One region of the Streptomyces canarius genome, then DNA from elsewhere that is predicted to be linked to it. Evidence: predicted binding sites of a transcription regulator. Region 1 holds the regulator's gene; each other region holds the start of a gene.

Evidence for each region. Region 1 encodes HrcA, which represses chaperone genes, less so after heat shock. Its sites were predicted from a motif close to TTNGCACTCNGNNNNNCNGAGTGCNAA; they were not measured.
Region 2: the regulator HrcA is predicted to act here: its motif matches at 1,249-1,275, upstream of groL (chaperonin GroEL).
Region 3: the regulator HrcA is predicted to act here: its motif matches at 2,019-2,045, upstream of groES (co-chaperone GroES).

The regions. Positions count from the first base shown of each region.
Region 1 covers NZ_BMVN01000003.1:50,431-55,976, reverse strand. The annotation lists gene IE294_RS04905 (nitronate monooxygenase) at 1-679, opposite strand, end outside; gene dnaJ (molecular chaperone DnaJ) at 891-2,027, opposite strand; gene hrcA (heat-inducible transcriptional repressor HrcA) at 2,028-3,044, opposite strand; gene IE294_RS04890 (MBL fold metallo-hydrolase) at 3,208-3,930, shown strand; gene IE294_RS04885 (DUF3097 domain-containing protein) at 3,998-4,867, shown strand; gene IE294_RS04880 (Uma2 family endonuclease) at 4,845-5,423, opposite strand; gene hemW (radical SAM family heme chaperone HemW) at 5,523-5,546, opposite strand, start outside.
Region 2 covers NZ_BMVN01000006.1:42,115-47,660, forward strand. The annotation lists gene thrC (threonine synthase) at 1-62, shown strand, start outside; gene IE294_RS10960 (MoaD/ThiS family protein) at 211-486, shown strand; gene IE294_RS10965 (cold-shock protein) at 936-1,139, shown strand; gene groL (chaperonin GroEL) at 1,439-3,061, shown strand; gene IE294_RS10975 (NADH:flavin oxidoreductase) at 3,296-4,423, shown strand; gene IE294_RS10980 (hypothetical protein) at 4,452-5,024, opposite strand; gene murQ (N-acetylmuramic acid 6-phosphate etherase) at 5,073-5,546, opposite strand, start outside.
Region 3 covers NZ_BMVN01000008.1:92,531-98,076, forward strand. The annotation lists gene groL (chaperonin GroEL) at 1-1,442, opposite strand, end outside; gene groES (co-chaperone GroES) at 1,562-1,870, opposite strand; gene IE294_RS14010 (polysaccharide deacetylase family protein) at 2,090-2,902, opposite strand; gene IE294_RS14015 (polysaccharide deacetylase family protein) at 2,899-3,810, opposite strand; gene IE294_RS14020 (THUMP-like domain-containing protein) at 3,901-5,067, shown strand; gene IE294_RS14025 (RNA polymerase sigma factor) at 5,071-5,546, opposite strand, start outside.

The DNA.
Region 1 (5,546 bases):
GGGCCGCGGCGATCTGGCCGCCGCGCATGATGCCGCCGGCGGCGACGACCGGGATGCGCACGGCCTCCCGGACCTGCGCCACCAGCGACAGCAGGCCGATGCCGGCGCCGTCGTTCTCCGGGAGGTCACGGTGGGTGCCCTGGTGTCCGCCGGCCTCCACGCCCTGCGCGATCACCGCGTCGGCCCCGGCCCGCTCGACCGCGCGTGCCTCCTCCGCGGTGGTGGCGGTGACCAGGGTGAAGGTGCCGACGCGGTGGAGCTTGTCGAACACCTCGCGGGGCGGCACGCCGAAGTGGAAGGAGACCACCGGTACCGGGTCGTCGAGCAGGACGGCTAGCTTGGCGTCGTAGCCGTCGTCCCGGCCGCTGTCCGGGTCGCCCAGCTCGGTCTCGTACCAGGCGGCCTCGCCGGCCAGCTGGTGCGCGTAGAGGTCGACCGCCCCGGACTCCGCGTGCTCGGGCTGCGGCACGAAGAGGTTCACGCCGAAGGGGCGGCTCGTGAGCCCGCGCATCTGCTTGATCTCCTGGTACATGCCGTCGGCGGTCTTGTACCCGGCGGCGAGGAACCCGAGGCCGCCGGCCTCGCAGACGGCGGCGGCGAGCTGCGGGACGGAGACACCGCCCGCCATGGGAGCCTGCACGATCGGGTGGGGGAAGAGATCGGTCAGCGCGGAGGACATGACCGCATGTTGTCACGTCCTTCGGACAAGTCCGAATCCGGGCATCCCCCGGCACACGCCAACGACGTACGGGGTACCGAAGCACCCCGTACGTCACCGATCAGCGCCCGTTGAACGCGTCCTTCAGGCGCGAGAACAGCCCCCGCTGCCCCGGCTGACCGTGCCTGCCCGGGGGACGACCCCCGGACCCCCGGCCACCCCGCAGCCCACGTCAGCGCCCGTTGAACGCGTCCTTCAACCGCGAGAACAGCCCCTGCTGCCCCGGCTGGAACTGGCCCTGCGGCCGTTCCTCGCCGCGCAGTTTGGCCAGCTCGCGCAGCAGCCGCTCCTGCTCGGGGTCCAGCTTGGTCGGCGTGGTCACCTCGACGTGCACGACCAGGTCGCCCCGGCCGCCGCCGCGCAGGTGCGTGACGCCCCGGCCGTGCAGCGGGATCGACTGGCCGGACTGGGTGCCGGGCCGGATGTCGACCTCCTCCAGGCCGTCCAGCGTCTCCAGCGGCACCTTCGTGCCGAGGGACGCCGCCGTCATCGGGATCGTGACCGTGCAGTGCAGGTCGTCGCCGCGCCGCTGGAACGTCGGGTGCGGCAGCTCGTGGATCTCGACGTACAGGTCGCCGGCCGGGCCGCCGCCGGGGCCGACCTCGCCCTCACCGGCGAGCTGGATCCGCGTGCCGTTGTCGACACCGGCCGGGATCTTCACGGTCAGCGTCCGGCGCGAGCGCACCCGGCCGTCGCCGGCGCACTCCGGGCACGGGGTCGGGACGACCGTGCCGAAGCCCTGGCACTGCGGGCACGGCCGCGAGGTCATGACCTGGCCCAGGAAGGACCGGGTGACCTGGGAGACCTCACCCCGGCCGCGGCACATGTCACACGTCTGGGCGGACGTGCCGGGCGCCGCGCCCTCGCCGTTGCAGGTGTTGCAGACGACGGCCGTGTCGACCTGGATGTCCTTGGTCGTCCCGAAGGCCGCCTCGTCCAGCTCGACCTCGATCCGGATCATCGCGTCCTGGCCGCGCCGGGTGCGCGAGCGCGGCCCGCGCTGCGACGCCGTACCGAAGAACGCGTCCATGATGTCGGAGAAGTTGCCGAAGCCGCCGGCCCCGAAGCCGCCCGCGCCCGCGCCGCCCGACTGGGAGAGCGGGTCGCCGCCGAGGTCGTAGACCTGCTTCTTCTGCGGGTCCGACAGCACCTCGTAAGCGGCGTTGATCTCCTTGAACCGCTCCTGGGTCTTCGGGTCCGGGTTGACGTCCGGGTGCAGCTCGCGCGCGAGCCGGCGGAACGCCTTCTTGATCTCATCCTGCGACGCGTCGCGGCGCACGCCGAGAACGGCGTAGTAGTCCGTGGCCACTTACGACTCCGCCAGGATCTGTCCGACGTACCGTGCCACTGCGCGTACCGCTCCCATCGTTCCCGGGTAGTCCATGCGGGTCGGTCCGACCACGCCGAGCTTGGCAACCGCCTCGCCGCCCGAACCGTAGCCGACCGACACGACGGAGGTGGAGTTGAGTCCCTCATGGGCGTTCTCGTGGCCGATGCGCACGGTCACACCCGGATCCTTCGCCTCGCCGAGGAGCTTGAGGAGCACGACCTGCTCCTCCAGGGCCTCCAGGACGGGCCGGATCGTGAGGGGGAAGTCATGTCCGAAGCGGGTCAGATTGGCGGTGCCGCCGATCATCAGCCGCTCCTCGTTCTCCTCCACGAGTGTCTCCAGAAGAGTGGAGAGCACCGTGGAGACCGTACCGCGGTCCTCCGGATCGAAGGCGTCCGGGAGGTCCTCGACCAGCTTCGGCACGTCCGTGAACCGGCGGCCGGCGACCCGGCTGTTGAGCCGCGCCCGCAGATCCGCCAGCGATGCCTCGCCGAACGGCGCCGGGCAGTCGACCATCCGCTGCTCGACCCGGCCGGTGTCCGTGATCAGCACGAGCATCACGCGCGCGGGAGCCAGCGACAGCAGCTCCACGTGCCGGACCGTGGACCGGGTCAGGGACGGGTACTGCACGACGGCGACCTGCCGGGTGAGCTGCGCGAGCAGCCGCACGGTCCGCGCCACGACGTCGTCGAGGTCGACGGCGCCCTCCAGGAAGTTCTGGATCGCCCGCCGCTCCGGCGCGGTCATCGGCTTCACGCCCGCGAGCTTGTCCACGAACAGCCGGTAGCCCTTGTCGGTGGGGATCCGCCCCGCACTGGTGTGCGGCTGGGCGATGTACCCCTCGTCCTCCAGGGCCGCCATGTCGTTGCGGACGGTCGCCGGGGAGACGCCGAGGCTGTGCCGCTCGGTGAGCGCCTTGGAACCGACCGGCTCCTCGGTGCCCACGTAGTCCTGGACGATGGCGCGCAGTACCTGAAGCCTGCGTTCACTCAGCATTCGCGCGCACCTCCAGCACGTCGTCCCCTCGTCCGTTCGGGTTCGCCCCTTTGGCACTCTTCCCGTGCGAGTGCCAGCGTTCCCCGGCCCAGTGTACGGCTGCCGGGTACACCCTGGGCAAGGTCGGGCCGCCGTACCGGCTCGTACCGCTAGCGTCGCGGGTATGACCGTGACTTGGGAAGAGCTGGGGTGGGAGCGGCTGGCCGCGGGGGTGGGCCGGTGCCGGCTGCCGGGCTGGGACTGCACGGCGGGGCTGGTCCTCGGGGAGGGTACGGCACTGCTCGTGGACGCCGGTTCGAGCCTCGCGGAGGGGGTCCGGCTGCGCGGCCAGGCCGAGGAGCTGGCGGGCGGCCGTGTGACCCATCTCGCGCTCACCCATCCCCACTTCGACCACGTCTTCGGCGCCGCCGTGTTCGCCGGGGCGGAGGTGTACGGGGCGGTGGGCCTGGACGCGGTGTTCGCGTACGAGCGCGCGGACCTGCGGCTGGACGCGGTCCGCAACGGGCTGCCGGTGGCCGACGCCGACGAGGCGGTGGACGCGCTGGCCCCGCCCCGCCACGCGGTCTCCGGCGAGTGGACGCTGGACCTCGGCGACGGCCGCCAGGCACTGCTGGCCAACGTGGGCCCCGGCCACACGGCGCACGACCTGGCCGTGCTGGTGCCGGGCGAGCCCGAGGTGGTGTTCTGCGGCGACCTGGTGGAGGAGTCCGGCGAACCCCAGGCGGGCCCCGACGCGGTCCCGTCCCGCTGGCCGGACGCGCTGGACAGGCTGCTGGCACTCGGCGGCGAGGACGCTCTGTACGTGCCCGGTCACGGCGCGGTGGTGGACGCGGGGTTCGTCCGCCGCCAACGGGACGCCCTGGCAACGCGGTTCGGCGTGATCTGAGCGGCTCCCGAGGGCTGGACCGGCGTGTCGTGAGCGTTCGGACCCGGCTTCTCCTATCGTCATCCGAATGCGCCCACCCGTCTCCCGCCACCGCCCTTCCAACGAGGGTCCTTCGGGCCCGCGCCCTCGTGTGTACTCCGCCGACCTCACCCCGCCGTGGAAGAAGCCCAAGCCCGTGCCGGAGGTGCCGGCCGAGCCGGGTCTGGTGGTGGAGGAGCCCGGCACCGGGTTCTGCGGCGCGGTGATCCGCTGCGAGGCGGGCACGGTGACCCTGGAGGACCGCTTCGGCAAGCACCGGGTGTTCCCGCTGGAGCCGCGCGGCTTCCTGCTGGAGGGGCGCGTGGTGACGCTCGTCCGCCCCGCCGCCTCGGCCCCGCGTCCCACCCGTACGGCGTCCGGCTCGGTCGCCGTCCCCCAGGCACGCGCGCGCGTGGCCCGTGCCGGACGCATCTACGTGGAGGGCCGGCACGACGCCGAGCTGGTCGAGAAGGTGTGGGGCGACGACCTGCGGATCGAGGGGGTGGTCGTGGAGTACCTGGAGGGCGTGGACGACCTCCCGTCGATCGTGGAGTCCTTCGCCCCGGGCCCGGACGCGCGGCTGGGCGTCCTGGTGGACCATCTGGTGCCGGGGACGAAGGAGTGGCGGATCGCGGAGTCGGTGACGAGCGAACACGCGCTGGTCGTCGGCCACCCGTTCATCGACGTCTGGCAGGCGGTGAAGCCGGCGTCGCTGGGCATCGAGGCGTGGCCGGCGGTGCCGAAGGGCCAGGACTGGAAGACGGGCGTGTGCCGGGCGCTGGGCTGGCCGGCGGAGAACACCGGCGCGGTGTGGCAGGCGATCCTGAAGCGGGTGGGCTCCTACAAGGACCTGGAGCCGGAGCTGCTGGGGCGCGTGGAGGAGCTGATCGACTTCGTCACGGGTAGCGGTGGGGCCTGACGTCCGGCAACGTCCCGAACTCGCTGGTGTCGAGTTCGAGCCCGAGAGCGTCCAACGGGACTGGATCCCCGAACTTGATGATCTCCTGGCTGAGATAGTCGGCGTCCTCCCCCTGGCCCGTCGGCTTCGTCAGCAGAACGCAGTGGGCCATGATCGGGTCGACGATGAGGTACGCGGGGATCTTCCCCGCCGCATAGATCGAGCGCTTGACCACGTAGTCCTGGTGGACGCTGTACTTGGAGACGACCTCCAGCACCATGGTGATCAGTTGGCTGGGCAACAGCCGCCCGGAGCTGGGCAGCACTTCGGGCGAGAGAACCACCAGGTCGGGCACCGGCTCGCTGGATTCACCGGCGATGTCGACGTCCTGTGTCTGAAGGGGATACCACCGCTCAAGGGGCATCTGCCGCTGCGTGTGCAGCACGATCAGGTTGTGCACCAGATCAGGGCCGGCCATCATCACGATGACTCCTCGGAGAAGCTCAGCCTTGACACCCTCGGGAGGCTCGAACTCGTCGAGGTACTTGGCCATTCCACGCTCGTCCACAGCGGTCATCTCCGTGGCCTCCACATCCGCCGCGTCCTGTCGGCGGCAGCCTACGAACCAGGTTAGGGACCGAACCGGCGTTCCGGGGGGATCCACCCGCCGGGGTGATCAGTCCACCAGGTCCCGCACCAC
Region 2 (5,546 bases), on a different contig from region 1:
CCGGTCTCACCGCCACCATCCGCCCGACCCTGGACTCCTTCCGAGAGGCCGGCCTCGCATGACGGGCGTTCCGCCGGGAGGCCGCACGCGACCCGCGGGCCGGTGGGGGCCGGTCACGCCCGCGCGGCGGCAGCCGCACCCGCACCACGGCCCCGCGCCCCTGGGGCGCCGCCCCGCCGTACCCGTGAACCCGACCGGAGGTCCCACCGCATGAGCGTGACCGTTCGCATCCCCACCATCCTGCGCACCTACACCGGCGGGCGGGCCGAGGTCGCCGCCGAGGGCACGACGCTCGGCGAGGTCATCGCCGACCTGGAGAAGAACCACACGGGCATCGCCGCGCGCGTGCTGGACGACCAGGGCAAGCTGCGCCGGTTCGTCAACGTGTACGTCAACGACGACGACGTCCGGTTCGAGCAGGGCCTGGACACGACGACCCCCGACGGGGCCGGCGTCTCGATCATCCCGGCGGTCGCCGGCGGCTGAGCCGCGGATCCGCCCGCTCATTACCTTCGGTAACCGCGGTTACCGGCTGTTCATCCGATTGCCCCCTCCGTAAGAGAAGCGGAGGGGGCAATTCTGTGTGATTGAGCGCGGTAGAGTTGGGGAACACGGCCCCGGCCTCCGGGTCGCGGGCCCTGGATTTCATGCCGCCCGCCCGACAAGAAGTAGCCAAAGTGTGCGGGTTGTCTGCGGCTTTTGTGGCTTTTATGGGGCCCGACTTGCCCTGAATTCGGATGAATTCTCGCCAGATTCCGGACCGCTCGCGTCCAGAATTCTCGTCCGATTGACCTGTTGCAGACGGCAGTTGGACAGATACATTCAGCCGCGGTCGACGCGTTCCGGCGCACGCCCCCGACCAGTTGGGGGGTGAGGTCTGACCCGGGTCCGCGAAGTGTGGATCTGTGCAAGGGCCAGTAATAGGGGAGTTAGGCATGGCTCAGGGCACCGTCAAGTGGTTCAACGCGGAGAAGGGGTACGGCTTCATCGCGGTCGACGGTGGTGCGGACGTCTTCGTCCACTACAGCGCGATTCAGATGGACGGCTACCGCACCCTGGAAGAGGGCCAGCGGGTCGAGTTCGAGATCTCGCAGGGCCAGAAGGGTCCGCAGGCCGACATGGTTCGCGTCACCGCCTGAACGTTTCTTGTCCGAAGGGCCCGCACCTCGCAGAGGGTGCGGGCCCTTCGCCGTGCCCCGGTTCCGCTGTTCGCGTGCGGCTGACGGGAGCCTCCCACCCGTCCAGGCGCTTGCACTCGACCATGCCGAGTGCTAATCATTGGCGTTAGCACTCTGAAGGTGAGAGTGACAACGAAGGACCGGGTCGGTGAGGCCCGCGGGTCATGTGGTGCAAGGGACCACGGGACCGGCGAGCCGTCCGTCGCGGGCGCGGGCGCGGTCCGAAGGAATCACCCCCAGTCCTGGAGGGACCACTTCACATGGCCAAGATCATCGCGTTCGACGAGGAGGCGCGGCGCGGCCTCGAGCGCGGCATGAACCAGCTCGCGGACGCCGTGAAGGTGACGCTCGGCCCCAAGGGCCGCAACGTCGTCCTCGAGAAGAAGTGGGGCGCCCCCACGATCACCAACGATGGTGTCTCCATCGCCAAGGAGATCGAGCTCGAGGACCCGTACGAGAAGATCGGCGCCGAGCTGGTCAAGGAAGTCGCCAAGAAGACGGACGACGTCGCCGGTGACGGTACGACCACCGCGACCGTGCTCGCCCAGGCCCTGGTCAAGGAAGGCCTGCGCAACGTCGCCGCCGGCGCCAACCCGATGGCTCTGAAGCGCGGTATCGAGAAGGCCGTCGAGGCCGTCTCCGCCGCCCTGCTGGAGCAGGCGAAGGACGTCGAGACCAAGGAGCAGATCGCCTCCACCGCGTCCATCTCCGCCGCCGACACCCAGATCGGCGAGCTGATCGCCGAGGCCATGGACAAGGTCGGCAAGGAAGGCGTCATCACCGTCGAGGAGTCCAACACCTTCGGTCTTGAGCTGGAGCTCACCGAGGGCATGCGCTTCGACAAGGGCTACATCTCCGCCTACTTCGCGACCGACATGGAGCGCATGGAGGCGGTGCTGGAGGACCCGTACATCCTCATCGCCAACTCCAAGATCTCCTCGGTCAAGGACCTGCTCCCGCTGCTGGAGAAGGTCATGCAGTCGGGCAAGCCGCTGCTGATCATCGCCGAGGACGTCGAGGGCGAGGCCCTGTCGACCCTGGTCGTCAACAAGATCCGCGGCACCTTCAAGTCCGTCGCCGTCAAGGCCCCGGGCTTCGGCGACCGCCGCAAGGCCATGCTCGGCGACATCGCCATCCTCACGGGCGGCGAGGTCATCTCCGAGGAGGTCGGCCTCAAGCTGGAGAACGCGACCCTGGACCTCCTGGGCCGCGCCCGCAAGGTCGTCATCACCAAGGACGAGACCACCATCGTCGACGGTGCCGGCTCCTCCGAGCAGGTCAACGGCCGCGTGAACCAGATCCGCGCCGAGATCGAGAACAGCGACTCGGACTACGACCGCGAGAAGCTCCAGGAACGCCTGGCGAAGCTCGCCGGCGGTGTCGCGGTCATCAAGGCCGGTGCCGCCACCGAGGTGGAGCTCAAGGAGCGCAAGCACCGCATCGAGGACGCCGTCCGCAACGCGAAGGCGGCCGTCGAGGAGGGCATCGTCGCCGGTGGTGGCGTGGCCCTGCTCCAGGCCTCCCAGGTCTTCGAGAAGCTGGAGCTCGAGGGTGACGAGGCGACCGGCGCCAACGCCGTGCGCATCGCCCTGGAGGCCCCGCTGAAGCAGATCGCCGTCAACGCCGGCCTCGAGGGCGGCGTCGTGGTGGAGAAGGTGCGCAACCTGACCCCGGGTCACGGCCTGAACGCCGCGACCGGCGAGTACGTCGACCTGGTCGCCGAGGGCATCATCGACCCGGCGAAGGTGACCCGTTCCGCGCTCCAGAACGCCGCCTCCATCGCCGCGCTGTTCCTCACCACCGAGGCCGTCATCGCCGACAAGCCGGAGAAGGCCGCGGCCCCGGCCGGCGGCGGCATGCCGGGCGGTGACATGGACTTCTGATCGACCTGACGGTTGATCGCCTGTCCTGCGGACCGAGGGCGGCACCCCCAGCTTCTGGCTGGAGGTGCCGCCCTCGGGCGTTCGCGGGGTGGGGGGAGGGTGTCCGGTATCACGTGAGGGGATCCGGACCGGACCGGAACGCGGGCCGCCGAGCGGTGTTTACTTAAGACGCTGCAACAATGCGTACGCACATACCAGCCGGTTCACCCCGTTCACTCACGAGGAGCCCCCCACGTGACCGTCACCACGCCCCCCGCCTCCCGCGCGGCCCGCGTCCTGTCCCGCCCGATCACGCTGAACGGCCTCACCGTTCCGAACCGGATCGTGATGGCGCCCATGACCCGCATGTTCTCGCCGGGCGGTGTGCCGGGCGAGGACGTGCGCTCGTACTACGCCCGCCGCGCCGCCGCCGGGGTCGGCCTCATCGTCACCGAGGGCACCTACGTGGGCCACCCGTCGGCCGGCCAGAGCGACCGCGTCCCGCGCTTCCACGGCGAGGAGCAGCTCGCGGGCTGGGCGAAGGTCGCCGAGGACGTGCACGCGGCCGGCGGCACCATCGTCCCGCAGCTGTGGCACATCGGCATGGTCCGCAAGCAGGGCGACGCCCCCTTCCCGGACGCGCCCCCCGTCGGCCCCTCCGGCCTGGAGGCCGCCGGCGCCGAGCCCACCGGCAAGGCGATGACGCAGGCGGACGTGGACGACGTCATCGCCGCGTTCGCCGAGGCCGCTGCCGCCGCCGAGCGCATCGGCTTCGACGGCGTGGAGCTCCACGGCGCCCACGGCTACCTCCTCGACCAGTTCCTGTGGGCGGGTACCAACCGCCGTACCGACGCGTACGGCGGCGACCCGGTGGCCCGCACCAGGTTCTCCGCCGAGATCGTCGCCGCCGTGCGCGCGGCGGTGTCGCCGGACTTCCCGGTCCTCTTCCGCTACTCGCAGTGGAAGCAGCAGGACTACACCGCCCGGCTCGCCGAGACCCCCGAGGAGCTGGAGGCCATCCTCACCCCGCTCGCGGCGGCCGGAGTCGACGCCTTCCACGCCTCCACCCGCCGCTACTGGCTGCCCGAGTTCGACGGCTCCGACCTGAACCTGGCCGGCTGGACGAAGAAGCTCACCGGCAAGCCCGTCATCTCCGTCGGCTCGGTCGGCCTGGACGGCGACTTCATCAACGCCTTCCAGGGCGAGGGCTCCCCGGTCAAGGGCATCGACAACCTCCTGGACCGCCTGGAGGCCGACGAGTTCGACCTGGTGGCCATCGGCCGCGCACTGCTCCAGGACCCCGAGTGGGCGGCCAAGGTGCTCGCCGGCCGGTTCGACGAGCTGAAGCCGTACGACGCGGCGGCCGTGAAGACCCTGAGCTGACCGGCGTGTCCGCGGGGGCCGCCGGCCGCTACAGGTTGCCCATCGGCTCGATGTCGACCCGCACCGGCGTCCCCCACACGCGCAGCACCTCGTAGTCGGTGAACTCGTGCACCAGCCGGTACGCCATGGCGGGCCGGGAGCCGCGCCGCTGGGCGGCGAGGTACGCCTCCGCCTCGCGCCGGTCCCGCCTCGGCGTCCCGCACAGCTGCCACTCCTGGCCGTTCCACAGCTCCGGCAGCCACCGCTGCTGCGCCTGCGGCCGGTCACCGCGCACGCCGTACCGGGAGGGGGCGGTGGGGACCGGCTCGCCCGGCCGGGGCCTGCCGCCTTGGAACTCCGACCGCCGGGCGGCCCGGCGCCGGGTCTCGCACAGCAGGCACAGGTCGGGCGCGCTCTCGTCCACCGGCCCCTGCGGGTGCTCCGGACAGCGGGTGGCGGGCGCGGCGGTGGTCACGGTGTCGTCCAGCAGGTCGAGGGCCCGCCGCAGGTCGTCCTTGATCTCGTGCAGCCGGGCGTCCGGCGTGTCGGCGGTCAGGGCCTCCCCGTGCTCCCCGAGCAGCCGGAGAGCCCGTCCGAGGGCGGTGAGCTGGGCGTGATTCATGTCGGTGGGTGCCTCCTCCCCTCCATGGTGCCCTGACCGCACGGTCCGTCAGCGTGCCGCGTGGGTCAGCGCCGTGCGCAGATGGCCGCCGGACTCCTGAAGCAGGCGGCCCGCCGTCGGGCCGTCGACGCCGGCGAGGAGGGCCAGGATCGCGTGCTTCACCTCGCCGCCGGTCTGGGTGAGGGCCTTCTCGATGTCCGCGTCGCTCGCGCCCGTGGCCAGGGAGACGATCCGGTGGGAGCGGGCCCGGAGCTTGTCGTTGGAGGCGCGCACGTCGACCATCAGGTTCCCGTACGTCTTGCCGAGCCGGATCATCGTGATCGTCGAGAGCATGTTCAGCACCAGCTTCTGGGCCGTGCCCGCCTTCAGCCGGGTGGAGCCGGTGATCAGCTCCGGGCCCGTGACGACCTCGATGCCGTGCTCGGCGGCGGCGGCCAGCGCGCTGCCTTCGTTGCAGGCCAGGCCGATGGTCAGCGCGCCGAGCGCCCGGGCGTGCTCGACGGCGCCGACCGCGTACGGGGT
Region 3 (5,546 bases), on a different contig from region 1:
GCGGCGTTGTAGCCCTGCCCCTTGTCCAGGTCCTTGACCTTGGACACGATGACGTAGCCCTCCTGGCCGGCGTTCTCGCCGATCCAGCGCAGCGGCTCGACCACGGCGTTGCGGACCACGGAGACACCGGTGGCCTCGTCGCCGGACTTGTCGAGGTTGCCGTCGAGCACCTTGGAGGCGTGGACCAGGGCGGAGCCACCACCGGAGACGATGCCCTCCTCGACCGCGGCGCGGGTCGCGGAGATGGCGTCCTCCAGACGGTGCTTCTTCTCCTTCAGCTCCACCTCGGTGGCGGCGCCGACCTTGATCACGCACACGCCGCCGGCCAGCTTGGCGAGGCGCTCCTGGAGCTTCTCGCGGTCCCAGTCGGAGTCGGTGTTCTCGATCTCGGCCTTGATCTGGGCGACGCGGCCCTGCACGTCCTCGGACTTGCCGGCGCCGTCGACGATCGTGGTGTCGTCCTTGGTGACGGTGATGCGGCGGGCGGAGCCGAGCACGTCGAGGCCGACCTGGTCGATCTTGAGACCGACCTCCTCGGAGATGACGGTGGCGCCGGTGAGGACGGCCATGTCCTGGAGCATCGCCTTGCGGCGGTCGCCGAAGCCGGGGGCCTTCACCGCGACGGCGTTGAAGGTGCCGCGGATCTTGTTGACGACCAGGGTCGACAGGGCCTCGCCCTCGACGTCCTCGGCGATGATCAGCAGCGGCTTGGAGGAGCCGGCCTGGATGACCTTCTCCAGCAGCGGCAGCAGGTCGGCGATGGCGGAGATCTTGCCCTGGTTGATGAGGATGTAGGGGTCCTCCAGGACGGCCTCCATGCGCTCCTGGTCCGTCACGAAGTACGGCGACAGGTAGCCCTTGTCGAAGGCCATGCCCTCGGTGAAGTCCAGCTCCAGGCCGAAGGTGTTGGACTCCTCGACGGTGATGACACCGTCCTTGCCGACCTTGTCCATCGCCTCGGCGATCAGCTCGCCGACCTGCTGGTCCTGGGCGGACAGCGCGGCGACGGCGGCGATGTCGGACTTCTCGTCGATCGGGCGGGCCGAGGCGAGCAGGTCCTCGGAGACGGCCTTGACCGCGGCGTCGATGCCCTTCTTCAGGGCGGCCGGGGAGGCACCGGCGGCGACGTTCTTCAGGCCCTCGCGGACCAGCGCCTGGGCGAGGACCGTGGCGGTGGTGGTGCCGTCACCAGCGATGTCGTTGGTCTTGGTCGCCACCTCCTTCACCAGCTGAGCGCCGAGGTTCTCGTACGGGTCCTCGATCTCGACCTCGCGGGCGATCGTGACACCGTCGTTGGTGATGGTGGGCGCGCCGAACTTCTTGTCGATGACGACGTTGCGGCCACGGGGGCCGATCGTCACCTTCACGGTGTCGGCAAGCTTGTTGACGCCGCGCTCAAGGGCGCGACGGGCGTCCTCGTCGAACTTCAGGATCTTCGCCATGACAGCGGGAGCCCTCTCGGAAATCTGTGGGTGAAAAGACGCTGCGCCCCGGGCGCCCGGCTTCTTATCGGTCGCGGGGGCCAGGGGCGCAGCTCTAAGCGGAGAGTCGCTTGAGGTGATTACTTCTCGATGATCGCGAGGACGTCGCGAGCCGAGAGGACGAGGTACTCGTCGCCGTTGTACTTCACCTCGGTGCCGCCGTACTTGCTGTACAGCACGACGTCGCCGACCTTGACGTCGAGCGGCAGACGCTCGCCGTTCTCGAACCGGCCCGGGCCCACGGCGAGGACGGCGCCCTCCTGGGGCTTCTCCTTCGCGGTGTCCGGGATGACCAGGCCAGAGGCCGTGGTCTGCTCGGCGTCCAGCGGCTGGACCACGATGCGGTCCTCGAGCGGCTTGATGGCAACCTTGGAGCTGGCGGTCGTCACGATCCGACCTCCCCCTTCGGAGATCTCACGGGGTTAACTGTCTGAGGTGGCGACCAGGTCGATCCGTCGTCGCGGGTGCCGGACCTGCCCGTCGCGTTTGTCTGGCACTCTCCAGGGGGGAGTGCCAGAGCCGAGACTATGACCGCGATTAGCACTCGGTCAAGCGGAGTGCCAATTGCCCGCGGCGCGTCGGCCGGAATCGCGGTGTGCGGCCGGTCCTCACAGGTAGTCCTCGAGGCGCCCGACCGTCAGCCCCCGCCCCTGCGCCTCCCTCAGCACCCCCGCCGTGCGTTTCCGCAGGGCCGGCCCCCTCGAGTCGTCGGGGCCCACCAGGACGATGTCGCCGGGGCCCAGGTGGTGGGGGCCGTGGGTGTAGGCGAGGCCGGCCGGGGTCAGGGCGGCGCGCCACAGGACGAGCGCGGAGATGCCGCAGTCCGCCGCCGCGCGCAGGGTGGTGCGGTCGTAGGAACCGTAGGGCGGGCGGAAGAGGCGGGGGCGGACGCCGAGGGCGGTGCGGAGGCGGTCCTGCTGGCCGCAGATCTCGGCGCGCTGGCCGGCGTACGGCAATCCGGCCGGGGCCCGGTGGTCGACGGTGTGGTTCTCGATGCCGGCGCCGAGGGCGCGCAGCCGGGCGAAGTGGCCGTAGCCGGGGGCGGCGACGCTGTCGGTGAGGAACAGGGTGACCGGCAGCCGGAGTTCGCGGACCATGTCGACGAAGCGGGGGTCCCGCTCGGCGCCGTCGTCGTAGGTGAGGAAGACGACCGGGTCACGGGTGGGGACGCGGTCGACCACGGGGGGCGGGGCGCCGGCCCCCTGGTGCTCGGCGAGCGGGCGGGCCGGGTGCACCGGGGCGCGGGCGAGGGGCCGGGTCAGGCCCCAGGCGCGGTAGCGGTGGTCGGGGTCGGTGATGTGCGGGCGTACCCCTTCGGCGGCCTTCTTGCCGAGGCGTTCGATGGGGTCGACGGACTGGGCGCAGCCCGTCAGGAGCAGGGCCGCGGCGAGGGCCGCGGCCCTGCCCCGAGCCCGCCTCACAGGTAGTCCTCCAGGCGGGCCACGGCGTAGCCCTCGCGCGTGACCTTGTTCAGGAAGCGGCGCATGTCGTCCACCATCGTGCCGTCCCAGTCGTCCCGGCCGCGGAAGTGGGTGAGGACGATGTCGCCGCGGCGCAGCCGCTTGTCGTCCTCGCGGTACTCCCAGTGGTCGACGAAGACCTCCTCGTTCCAGATCGGCGCGTACGTGATGCCGCATTCCTTCGCGGCGACCAGGGTGTCCTGGTTGTAGTTGCCGTACGGGGGACGGAAGACGGTGGGTGCCTTGCCGAACTGCTTCTTCATGACGGCCTGCATGCCGCAGATCTCGTCCTTCTGCTCCTCGTAGGACAGGCCCGGCAGGTAGGGGTGGTGCAGGGTGTGGTTGTTGAGGGTGTTGCCGTAGGACCGCATCTTCCGGAAGTAGGCGTAGTCGTCCTTGACCAGGTAGTCGCTGAGGAACGCGGTGTACGGGATCTTGAGCTCGCGCATCATGGCGAGGAACCGCGGGTCCTTCTCGGCGCCGTCGTCGATCGTCAGGAACACGACCTTGTCGCGGGTGGGGACCGTGGTGAAGACGGGGGGCAGGTTCCAGTCCTCCTGGTGGTCCACCTCGAATCCGTCGCGGGCGGTGATCCTCGGCTTCGCCGCGGGGGGCGGCGGAGGCGTGAGCGGGACCTGGTCCAGCCCCCAGCGCCGGGCGGCGGCGGCCAGCCGGGCGTGTTCGGCGGCCCGGCGCGCCGCCGGGTCCTGGGGCTTGGCGGGGCCGCCGTGGCCGGAGGCGCTGCGCACGGACTCGGGCCCGGCGCAGGCGGAGAGCAGGGTGGCGGCGGCCAGCGCGGCGGCTCCGCCCCCGAGGGCCAGCCGCCGGAAACGAGTCCGACTTTTGTCATTTTGTACTACTGCTCGCATGGTGCCGGATCCTCCCAGGCCCCGGCCCGCGACCCCGGACGACACCGCCGCCGGAGGCGCACCATCCACCGACTGGCCCACAATGACCCGGTGAACGACCTCGCTCTGCTCCTCACCCCCGAAGGCCGCGCCCTCCTCGACGAGGTCCGCGACACCGAGCCCGCGCGGGAGCTGGCCGTGGCCACCCGGCTGCGCCGCGACCACCCGGCCGAACTGGTCTCGGCCGCGCTCGGCCAGGCCCGGCTGCGGCAGCGGGCGGTGGCGAAGTTCGGGGCCGAGGACGCCGGGCGCATGTTCTTCACGCCCAACGGGGTCGAGCAGTCGACGCGGGCCTCCGTGGCGGCGTACCGGGCCGGGCGGCTGAAGGAGCTGGGCGTGGCCTCCGTCGCCGACCTGTGCTGCGGGATCGGCGGGGACGCCATCGCCCTGGCGCGGGCCGGGATCCGGGTGCTGGCCGTGGACCGGGACCCGCTGACGGCGGCCGTGGCGCGGGCGAACGCCGAGGCGCTGGGGCTGGCCGGCCTGATCGAGGTGCGCGAGGCCGACGTCACGGAGGTGGACACCGCCGGGTACGACGCGGTGTTCGTGGACCCGGCGCGCCGGGGCGGGCGCGGCCGCGTGTTCGACCCGGAGGCGTACTCGCCGCCGCTGTCCTGGGCGATCGGGACGGCCCTCCAGGCACCCCGCGCCGCGCTGAAGATCGCGCCGGGCATCCCGCACGAGGTGGTCCCGGCCGCGGCCGAGGCCGAGTGGATCTCCGACGGCGGCGACGTGAAGGAAGCGGTGCTGTGGTTCGGGACCGGGGCGCCGGGCGCGGTGCGGGCCACGCTGCTGCCGGGCCCGCGCACGCTGCTCGGCCGCGGGCTGCCCGATCCCGGGGTGCGGCCGGTGGGGCGGTACCTGTACGAGCCGGACGGCGCCGTGATCCGCGCGCACCTGGTCGCCGAAGTGGCCGAGGAGGTCGGCGGGGGGCTCCTGGACCCGACCATCGCGTACGTCACCACCGACGAGGCCCGGCCCACGCCGTACGCCACCGGCTACGAGATCACCGACCGGCTCCCGTTCAACGTCAAGAAGCTCAAGGCCCTGCTGCGGGAGCGCGAGGTCGGCACGCTGACCGTGAAGAAGCGCGGCTCGGCGGTCGAGCCGGAGGAGCTGCGCCGGAAGGTGAGACCGCAGGGGCCGAACGCGGCCACCGTCTTCCTCACCCGGGTCGCCGGGGCACCGACGATGCTGATCGGCCGCCCGCTCGGCTGACGCTCAGCCGCACGCGCGCGCCCTGCGCGACAGCAGCTGCCGTTCCCTCTCGTTGTGGGTCAGGGCCGCCGCCCGGAGGAACTCCTCGCGGGCCTCGGCGGTGCGGCCGAGGCGGGAGAGGAGGTCACCGCGGACGCTGGGCAGCAGGTGGTAGCCGCGCAGCGCGGGCGTGGCGGCCAGGGCGTCGACCAGCCTCAGGCCCGCCGCCGGGCCGTCGGCCATCGACACGGCGACCGCGCGATTCAGCTCGACCACCGGGGAGGGCGCGCGGACGGCCAGCAGGCCGTACAGGGTGGCGATGGCGCGCCAGTCCGTCTCCTCGTACGTGTACGCGCGCGCGTGGCAGGCGGCGATGGCCGCCTGGAGGGTGTACGGGCCAGGGGGGCCGCTCGCGGTGGCCCCGGCGCGGTCGAGGGCACGGATGCCGCGCGCGATGAGCATGCGGTTCCAGCGGCTGCGGTTCTGGTCCTCCAGCAGCA